Regions from separate parts of the Streptomyces sp. NPDC048718 genome, predicted to be linked through region 2. Evidence: riboswitches for the same ligand, from Rfam matches in the RefSeq annotation. Region 2 holds a riboswitch; each other region holds the start of a gene.

Region 1 (3,253 bases), on a different contig from region 2:
CTTCCTCGACCGTACGGACAAGCTTGTCCCGCTCGGTCAGGAACGGACACTCGGCGACTTCGAAGACCACCTGGAGGCGGCACTCGGACGGATTCTCGCCGAGGAGAACGCGGGCTGAGCCCGCGCCCGGAGTGGTGTCACTTGGCCCGGCGCCGCCGACCGCCGCCGCCTTTCCGACCGTTCCACCCCGCCGGTCGTCCCACCGGCTGTCCCCCTTCCCGTTCCGCCGGCGCGTCCCCGGCGCCCGGCCGGTCCGCCGACACCACGAGCGCCGCGAGCGCGGTGGTGACCGGGACCGACGCGACCAGACCGATCGACCCGACCAGGGTCCGCACGATCTCCTCAGCGACCAGCTCGCTGTTGGCCACCGTGCCCACGCTGCTCTGGGCGATGGAGAACAGCAGCAGCAGCGGCAGCGCCGCGCCCGCGTAGGCGAGCACCAGGGTGTTCACCACCGAGGCGATGTGGTCACGGCCGATCCGGATGCCCGCCCGGTACAGCGCCCGCGGTCCCATGGCCGGGTCCGCCTGGTGCAGCTCCCAGACCGCCGACGTCTGGGTGACGGTCACATCGTCGAGCACGCCGAGCGAGCCGATGATGATGCCGGCGAGCAGCAGACCCGACATGTCGATGTCCGGATAGAGACCGTGGATGAGGCCGGTGTTGTCGTCCGTGTTGCCGCTCAGCGAGGCCCAGCCGATGAAGAACGAGCCGAGCAGACCGATCAGCAGCAGGGAGACGAGCGTGCCGAGCACCGCCACCGAGGTGCGCGCCGACAGACCGTGACACATATAGAGCGCGATCAGCATGATCGCGCTCGATCCCACGACGGCCACCACCAGCGGATTCGACCCCTCGATGATCGCCGGCAGGATGAACAGGGTCAGCAGCGCGAAGCTCACGACGAGCGCGATCAGCGCCATCACCCCACGCATCCGGCCGACGAGCACGACGACCAGCGCGAAGATGCCGGCGAGCACGGCGAGCGGCACCTTCCGGTTCACATCGGTGACCGAATACTGGAGTTCGCGCGGTGCGTCCGGCGCGTACGCGACGATCACCCCCTGCCCCTGGCGGAGCTGGCGCGGCGCGTCCGGCGGGACGATCTCGGTGAAGGTGCGGCCCTTGTGCGGACCCGTCGTGACCTCGACCGTGGCCTTCGCGCACAGCTTCTCCGCGGCGTTCGTCGCCGCGCTGTCCCCCGGGGCCGGCTCTCCGGCGCCCGGTGCCTGGGCGGCGTTCACGTCCTTGCAGTCCAGGTGCGCGACGGAGACGACCCTGCCCTGCTCGGTCTGCCGGTCGAAGCCGACCCCCGTGCGATGGTGCGCCGGGGCGCTGCCCGGCCACAGCATCACCAGGCCGACGACCACGGCCGCGGCGAAGGGGACGAGGACCGCGGCGATGACCCTTCTCAGGTGCAGGGAGACGGGCGCGGCCGGCCCGTGGTGGTGGCTGTGGCCCTGTGAGGGGCCGTGCGGATCGGGGGCGTGGGGCGTCGGGTTCACCGGTCGATCATCCCAACAGGGTCCGAGGCCCACTGTTCAGCGCGCCAGAGATGGCGCTAGCGTGGTGACGCCTTTGCACACGCGGGAGCTCGGAGCACCGGGCTGAGAGGGCGCTGACGATTCGCTGCGCCGACCGCCGAACCTGTTACCGGGTAATGCCGGCGTAGGGAGATTCGGTCATATGACCATTCAGGATGCGCACACCCCTGCCTCCGATCGGAACGAGCGGCAGGAGCGCACGCCGGGCTGGCACAAGGGATACGTCGAGGGCTCCCGCCCCGACATCCGGGTGCCGGTCCGCCAGGTGCACCTCACCAACGGCACCGACGTCACGCTGTACGACACCTCCGGCCCGTACACCGACCCCGCCTTCGACACCGATGTCCGGCGCGGTCTGCCGCCGTTGCGGGAGAACTGGATCACCGGCCGGGGCGACACCGAGGCATATGCCGGTCGGCCCGTCCGCCCCGAGGACGACGGCCTCAAGCACACCTCGCCGCGCGGCGGGCTCAGGAACCTCGACGCGGTGTTCCCCGGCCGTCCGCGGCTGCCGCGCCGGAGCCGGACCGGGCGGGCGGTGACCCAGCTCGCGTACGCCCGGCGCGGCGAGATCACGCCCGAGATGGAGTTCGTCGCCCTCCGGGAGAACGTCTCCTCCGAGGTCGTCCGGGAGGAACTCGCGGCCGGCCGGGCCGTTCTGCCGGCCAACGTCAACCACCCCGAGATCGAGCCGATGATCATCGGCAAGCGTTTCCTGGTGAAGGTCAACGCCAACATCGGCAACTCCGCGGTCACCTCCTCCATCGAGGAGGAGGTCGAGAAGATGACCTGGGCGACGCGCTGGGGCGCCGACACGGTCATGGACCTGTCCACCGGTCGCAACATCCACACCACCCGCGAGTGGGTGCTGCGCAACTCCCCCGTCCCGATCGGCACGGTGCCGCTCTACCAGGCGCTGGAGAAGGTCGACGGCCGGGCCGAGGAACTGACCTGGGAGATCTACAAGGACACCGTCGTCGAGCAGGCCGAGCAGGGCGTCGACTACATGACGGTGCACGCCGGTGTCCTGCTGCCGTACGTGCCGCTGACCGCGCGCCGCAAGACCGGCATCGTCTCGCGCGGCGGCTCGATCATGGCCGCCTGGTGCCTGGCGCACCACCAGGAGAACTTCCTCTACACGCACTTCGAGGAGCTTTGCGAGATCCTGGCGGCCTACGACGTCACGTACTCGCTCGGCGACGGCCTGCGGCCCGGCTCGATCGCCGACGCCAACGACGAGGCGCAGTTCGCGGAGCTGCGCACGCTTGGCGAGCTGAACCGGATCGCCCGGCGGCACGACGTACAGACGATGATCGAGGGCCCGGGACACGTCCCGATGCACAAGATCCGCGAGAACGTGGAGCTCCAGCAGGAGATCTGCGACGAGGCGCCGTTCTACACGCTCGGCCCGCTCACCACCGATGTCGCTCCGGCATATGACCACATCACCTCGGGCATCGGTGCGGCGATGATCGCCTGGTGGGGTACGGCGATGCTCTGCTACGTCACCCCCAAGGAGCACCTGGGCCTGCCGAACCGGGACGACGTGAAGACCGGCGTCGTCACCTACAAGATCGCCGCGCACGCGGCGGATCTGGCGAAGGGGCACCCCGGCGCGCAGGCGTGGGACGACGCGCTGTCGGACGCGCGGTTCGAGTTCCGCTGGGAGGACCAGTTCAATCTGGCCCCCGACCCGGACACGGCGCGGG
Region 2 (3,253 bases):
TAGAGCCAGGAGGGGACGAGAGCATCGGTTCTTGCGTCAATCTCGGTCACAGGACAAGCGTGCCATCTCGGACCGACAGCCGGTAGTCGGGCCCTACCGGAGTGCCGCCTTCAGGGGGACGGCCGGGTCGGCGGCCTTCGCCGGGTCGACCTCGGCGCCGCTCTCGATCAGCCGGCGGCCCTGGGCGAGGTCGCGCGGGCGGCCGACGGCCAGCAGCGCCCGGACGGCGCCGTCGCGCAGCCACAGCACGCTCCAGGCCGGATCGGCCGGGTCGCCGCGCCACAGCAGGGTGTCGGTCTCGGCGTGATGGCCGGCGTACTGGACGAAGCGGCCGAACTGCTCGGACCAGAAGTAGGGCACCGGGTCGTACGGCGCGGGCGACGGCACCCCGGCCCCGGCCCCCGCATCCGCACCCGCCTCCGAATCGGCCTCCTCCCCCGCGCCCACGCTCGCGGCGGCCGTGCGCGCGGTCTCGGCGACGATGTCGGCGGCGACGGTACGGGGGCCCTGGAGGGCGTTGTCCCAGTGGTGGACGAGCAGCCGGGTGCCGTAGCGGGCGGACGGGAAGGACGCGCAGTCGCCGACCGCGTACACGTCGGGCAGCGAGGTGCGCAGCCGGTCGTCGGCCGTGATCGCGCCGTCCGGGTCGAGGGCGGCGCCGGAGCCGGCCAGCCAGCCGGTGGCGGGGCGGGCCCCGATGCCGACGACGACGGCGTCGGCAGGCAGGGCGGTGCGCTCGCCGGATCGCCCGGCGCCCTCGGCGAGGACGACCCGGCCCGGCTCGATGTGCTCCACGCGCGCGTTGAGCCGGAGTTCGGCGCCGCTCTCGGCGTACCAGCGGGCCATGGGCACGGTGACCTCGGCGGGCAGAGCGCCGGCCAGCGGCCGGTCGGCGGCCTCGACGACGGTGACGGCGCAGCCGGCCTCGCGCGCGGCGGTGGCGAACTCGGCGCCGATCCAGCCGGCCCCGACCACGACGACGTCGCGCCGGTCCTTGAGGACGGCGCCGAGGCGGCCCGCGTCGTCGAGGGTGCGCAGCAGGTGGACGCCGGGGACGCCCTCGCCGCCGGGCAGGGTGAGCGGGTGGGCGCCGGTGGCGACGACGAGGGTGCCGTACGGGACGGGGCCGGCCTCGGTGTCGATCTCGTGGTCGGCCGGGCGCAGTCCGGTGACCTCGACGCCGAGGCGGAGTTCGACGCCGAGGGAGTCGAAGTCGATGTCGAAGGCGGAGCCCTCGGCCTTGCCGAGGAGCACGGCCTTGGACAGCGGGGGCCGGTCGTAGGGCTGGTGCGGCTCGGCGCCGATGAGGGTGACGGGGCCGGTGAAACCCTGTTCGCGCAGGGCGACGGCGGTCTGGACGCCCGCCATTCCGGCACCGGCGATCACGACGTGGTGGGGTACCTGCTTCTGCTCGCTCACCCGGCCACCCTACGCACCGGACCCACCTGACACACCGTCAGTTCGCCGGGTGGCCGGAGGCGCCCTGTGGCGCGCCCCGGACGAGGGCTAGTGTGGCGGACGTAGAGCACTCGCGGGAGCCCGGACGCACCGGGCTGAGAGGGAGGCTGACCGGCCTCCGACCGTACGAACCTGATCCGGGTCATGCCGGCGAAGGGAGGGGCTGGACGCCCATGTCGCGTACTTCCGGCACGGCCGCGGTCGACGCCGCGGTCGACGTCCTCGTCATCGGGGGCGGAATCATCGGCCTGGTCACGGCCTGGCGGGCCGCGCAGCGCGGGCTGCGCACCGCCGTGGCCGATCCCGAACCGGGCGGCGGGGCCGCCCGGGTGGCGGCCGGCATGCTCGCCGCCGTCACCGAACTCCACTACGGCGAGGAGACCCTGCTCGGCCTCAACCTCGCCTCGGCGCGCCGCTATCCCGAGTTCGTCGCCGAACTCGCCGACGCCACCGGCGGTCTGGACGTCGGCTACCGCGCCTGCGGCACCCTCGCCGTCGCGCTCGACGCCGACGACCGGGCGCACTTGCGCGAACTGCACGCGCTCCACAACCGCTGCGGGCTCGTCTCGCAGTGGCTGAGCGGCCGCGAATGCCGGCGGCTCGAACCGATGCTGGCCCCGGGGGTGCGCGGCGGGCTGCGAGTGGACGGGGACCACCAGGTCGATCCGCGGCGGCTCACGGACGCGCTGCTGGTGGCGTGCGAGCGGGCCGGGGTGGTGTTCCACCGGGCGCGGGCCGAGCGGCTCACGGTGGTACGGGACCGGGCCGCGGGCGCGGTCCTCGCCGACGGCACCGCGCCGGCGGCCGGGCAGGTGGTGCTCGCCGGGGGCTCGCTGAGCGGCCGGCTCGACGGCGTGCCGGCGCACGCGGTGCCCCCGGTCCGGCCGGTGAAGGGGCAGGTGGTGCGGCTGCGGGTACCGCCCGCGTACGCGCCGTTCCTGTCCCGGACCGTGCGCGCGATGGTCCGCGGCGGCCAGGTCTATCTCGTGCCGCGCGAGAACGGCGAGCTGGTCGTCGGCGCCACCACCGAGGAGCAGGGCTTCGACACCACGGTGACCGCCGGCGGGGTGTACGAGCTGCTGCGCGACGCCCATGAACTGGTGCCCGGCATCACCGAGCTGCCGCTCACCGAGACCCGCGCCGGGCTGCGGCCCGGCTCCCCCGACAACGCGCCGCTGCTCGGCCCGAGCGCGCTCGCCGGACTGCATCTGGCGACCGGGCACCACCGCAACGGGGTGCTGCTCGCCCCCGTCACCGGCGACGCCCTGGCCGAGGCGCTGACCAGCGGCTCGCTGCCCGAGGAAGCGCGCCCGTTCACCGCCCGCCGTTTCGCGCCCACCTCCCTGGAGTACGCATGAACACCGACACCGACACCGACAGCGGTACGGACAGCGGTACCGGCATCGGCATCGGCACGGCTGCCGACGCCCCGGTGACCGCGACCGGGTCCGCGGCCACGACCCCGCCCGCGCCCGTGGCCGTGACGGTCAACGGCCGGGCCCGGACGCTGACCGGGCCGACGGCCCTCGCGGAGCTGGTCGCCGAGTTCACCCCGGCCCCCTCCGGCGTGGCCGCCGCCGTCAACGAGACCGTCGTCCCGCGCGGCGAGTGGGCGGCGACCCGGCTCGGCGAGGGCGACCGGGTCGAGATCCTCACCGCGGTCCAGGGAGGCTGAGCGCGATGTCCGACGACGTGTTCCCGCTCGGCGGCAGGGAGTTCTCCTCGCGCCTGATCATGGGCACCGGCGGGGCGCCCAGCCTCGACGTGCTCGACCGCTCCCTGGTCGCGAGCGGTA
Region 3 (3,253 bases), on a different contig from region 2:
CGAACGGCACGGTGACGACGGCGCGCAAAAGCCGCTTGCCGGGGAATTCGAGCCGTGCGAACACATACGCGCCGGGCAGCGCGACGAGCAGGGTGAGCGCTGTCGAGGCGACGGCCTGCCACAGCGTGAACCACAGCACGTCGAGGATCTCGGGCCGGGTCAGCGTCTCGCCGAACCCGCCGAACGCCCACGCGCCGTCCGGCCGGAGCCCGCGCCCCACGATGGAGGCGACGGGCCAGGCGAAGAACAGCGCGAAGAACGCGACGGGCAGCAGCATCAGCCCGAGCCGCGCCGCGTTGCCCCCGCGCCCCGGGGGCGCCGGGGCGGTGGGGGTGAGGGGAGCCTCGGACGCCCCGGATGTCTCCGGGCCCTTTGGGCTCTTCGGGGTTACTTCAGGACGAGCGAGGTCCACTGCTGAATCCACGGGTCGCGATGGTCGGCGATCTTCTTCGGGTCCATCGTCTCCGGCTTGTCGACGACCGCGCCGTGCTCGGTGAACAGGGCGGGCAGCGTCGCGTCCTTGGCGACGGGGTTGACGAACATCTGGAGCGGCATGTCGTCCTGGAACTTCTTCGAGATCAGGAAGTCCAGGAGCGCCTTGCCGCCCTCAGGGTTGCGCGCCCCCTGGAGCAGCCCCGCGAACTCGGTCTGCCGGAAGCAGGTGCCGGTGGACACCCCGGTCGGCGCGGTCTTCGGCCGCGGGTCGGCGTACAGCACCTCGACCGGCGGGGAGGAGGCGTAGGAGACGACGAGCGGTCGGTCGCCCTTGGCCTTCTTGCCGCCGGCGGAGCCGGAGAACTCCTGGTTGTAGGCGAGCTCCCAGCTGTCGACCGTCTTCACGCCGTTGGCCTTGAGCTTCTTCCAGTAGTCGGCCCAGCCGTCGTCGCCGTAGCGGGCGGCGGTGCCGAGCAAGAAGCCGAGGCCCGGGGAGGACCGCTCGGGGTTCTCGATGACGAGCAGGTCCTTGTACGCGGGCTTCGCCAGGTCGTCGAAGGTCTTCGGCGGCGCGAGCTTTCGGCCCTCGAAGTACGCCTTGTCGTAGTTGACGCAGACGTCGCCGGTGTCGATCGGGGTGACCCGGTGCTCCGCCTTGTCGAGCTGGAGCGCGCCGGGGATCCGGTCCAGGCCCTTGGCCTCGTACGGGGTGAAGATGCCGTTGTCGAGGGCGCGGGACAGCAGGGTGTTGTCGACGCCGAAGAAGACGTCGCCCTGCGGGGAGCCCTTGGTGAGGATCTCCTTGTTGACGGCCGCGCCGGCGTCGCCGCTCTTGAGGACCTTGACCGTGTAGCCGGTCTGCTTCGTGAACGCGGCGAGCACCTCCTTGGAGGCGCTGAAGGAGTCGTGACTGACGAGCGTGACGGTCTTGCCGGCCGTCTTCCCGCCCGTACCGGACCCGTCCGCGGCGGTGTTCCCGCCGCACGCGGCGAGGGTGGTGACCCCGAGCGCGCTCACGAGCGCGACGGCGGCCAGCTTCCCGCTGCTCATCTTGGTGTGCACTGGTTTTCCTCCTGGGTGTGACCAGGAAGAGACGCGGCCCTGCCCGCTCCGGGGATCCGGGCGCGGGCAGGGCGCAACAGCTCGAGTCTCGTCCGAACTTCCTACCCAGAATGACCTGGGCGAGGTTCAGAGGGTCTGCGGTCCCCCGGCCGACGGCCGGTCACCGCACTCTCAGCGCTGTGGCGCTCCCCTGTCGGAATATGCAGATGTGTTCGAACCCAGCGTACTAGGGCGTGTTTCGAAAGTCCCTCCTGGCCCACGACGCCTGGCACGCACGCTCGCTGCGTTGTCGGAGTCATCCAAGTACGCCCAGTACGAGGATGATCCTCCGCCTTGCGATCGCACGCACCAGACGCCGCAGACCCCGCCCTCCGGGCGGACGGAGCTACTTTCGACACACGCCCTAGGCGCGGTCCCCGCCGGGGCGGGAACCCGGGCCCGAACCCGGGCCCGAACCCGAGCCGGAATCCGGGCCGGGACCCAGCCGGGACCGGCCGGGACCCTGGCGGCCGGGGCCCGGGCTCAGCGCTCGGAGGCGGCGAGCTGTCCGCAGGCGCCGTCGATCTCCTGGCCGCGGGTGTCGCGGACGGTGACCGGCACGCCGTGGGCGGCGATGGCCTCGACGAAGGCCCTCTCGTCCTCGGGGCGGGACGCGGTCCACTTCGAGCCGGGCGTCGGGTTCAGCGGGATGAGGTTGACGTGCACCCGCTTGCCCTTGAGCAGCCGGCCCAGCAGGTCGCCGCGCCACGCCTGGTCGTTGATGTCGCGGATCAGCGCGTACTCGATGGAGATCCGGCGGCCGGACTTCTCCGCGTACTCCCAGGCCGCGTCGAGGACCTCGCGGACCTTCCAGCGGGTGTTGACGGGGACCAGGGTGTCGCGCAGCTCGTCGTCGGGCGCGTGCAGCGACACCGCGAGGCGGCACTTGAAGCCCTCGTCGGCGAAGCGGTGCATCGCCGGGACGAGACCGACGGTGGAGACGGTGATGCCGCGCTGCGACAGGCCGAGGCCGTCGGGCTCGGGATCGGTGAGCCGGCGGATGGCGCCGACGACCCGCTTGTAGTTGGCGAGCGGCTCGCCCATGCCCATGAAGACGATGTTGGACAGCCGGGCCGGTCCGCCGGGGACCTCGCCGTCGCGCAGGGCGCGCATGCCGTCGACGATCTGGTGGACGATCTCCGCGGTCGACAGGTTGCGGTCGAGTCCGGCCTGGCCGGTGGCGCAGAACGGGCAGTTCATGCCGCAGCCGGCCTGCGAGGAGATGCACATGGTGACCCGGTCCGGGTAGCGCATCAGGACCGACTCGACGAGGGTGCCGTCGTGCAGCCGCCACAGGGTCTTGCGGGTGGTGTCGTCGTCGCAGGAGACGTGCCGGACCACCGACATCAGGTCGGGCAGCAGCTCCCCGGCCAGCTTCTCGCGGGAGGCGGCGGGGATGTCGGTCCACTCGGCCGGGTCGTGCGCGTACCGGGCGAAGTAGTGGGTGGACAGCTGCTTGGCGCGGAACGGCTTCTCGCCGATCGCGGCGACCGCTTCCTTGCGCTCGGCGGGCGACAGGTCGGCGAGATGCCGCGGGGGCTGCTTGGCCCCGCGGGGGGCGGTGAAGGTCAGTTCTCCGGGAAGTGGACGGGCCACGGCGGGCGTCTCCTCAAGACGACGAGGTCCGACGTCCCCACGGTGGCGGGGAGTACGAAGGGCCCGCGGCGACACGCCACAGGCCCTTCCAGCGTACCGCTGTCGTCCGTCAGCCGGTGCC

What was found. A riboswitch is a leader RNA that binds a small molecule or an ion and turns the genes downstream of it on or off. The one in region 2 is predicted to bind thiamine pyrophosphate.
Region 1: another riboswitch for thiamine pyrophosphate. It lies ahead of thiC (phosphomethylpyrimidine synthase ThiC); the one in region 2 lies ahead of thiO (glycine oxidase ThiO).
Region 3: another riboswitch for thiamine pyrophosphate. It lies ahead of ACGFRB_RS10410 (thiamine ABC transporter substrate binding subunit); the one in region 2 lies ahead of thiO (glycine oxidase ThiO).

What each region holds. Positions count from the first base shown of each region.
Region 1 is NZ_JBICVG010000010.1:110,404-113,656, forward strand. It holds gene ACGFRB_RS20495 (SsgA family sporulation/cell division regulator) at 1-118, shown strand, start outside; gene ACGFRB_RS20500 (YibE/F family protein) at 138-1,505, opposite strand; TPP riboswitch at 1,577-1,692, shown strand; gene thiC (phosphomethylpyrimidine synthase ThiC) at 1,687-3,253, shown strand, end outside.
Region 2 is NZ_JBICVG010000003.1:423,675-426,927, reverse strand. It holds gene ACGFRB_RS07555 (Rv2175c family DNA-binding protein) at 1-50, opposite strand, end outside; gene ACGFRB_RS07550 (NAD(P)/FAD-dependent oxidoreductase) at 94-1,419, opposite strand; TPP riboswitch at 1,522-1,634, shown strand; gene thiO (glycine oxidase ThiO) at 1,632-2,816, shown strand; gene thiS (sulfur carrier protein ThiS) at 2,933-3,133, shown strand; gene ACGFRB_RS07535 (thiazole synthase) at 3,139-3,253, shown strand, end outside.
Region 3 is NZ_JBICVG010000004.1:486,608-489,860, reverse strand. It holds gene ACGFRB_RS10415 (ABC transporter permease) at 1-277, opposite strand, end outside; gene ACGFRB_RS10410 (thiamine ABC transporter substrate binding subunit) at 388-1,485, opposite strand; TPP riboswitch at 1,578-1,699, opposite strand; gene rlmN (23S rRNA (adenine(2503)-C(2))-methyltransferase RlmN) at 2,020-3,132, opposite strand; gene ACGFRB_RS10400 (phosphatidate cytidylyltransferase) at 3,242-3,253, opposite strand, start outside.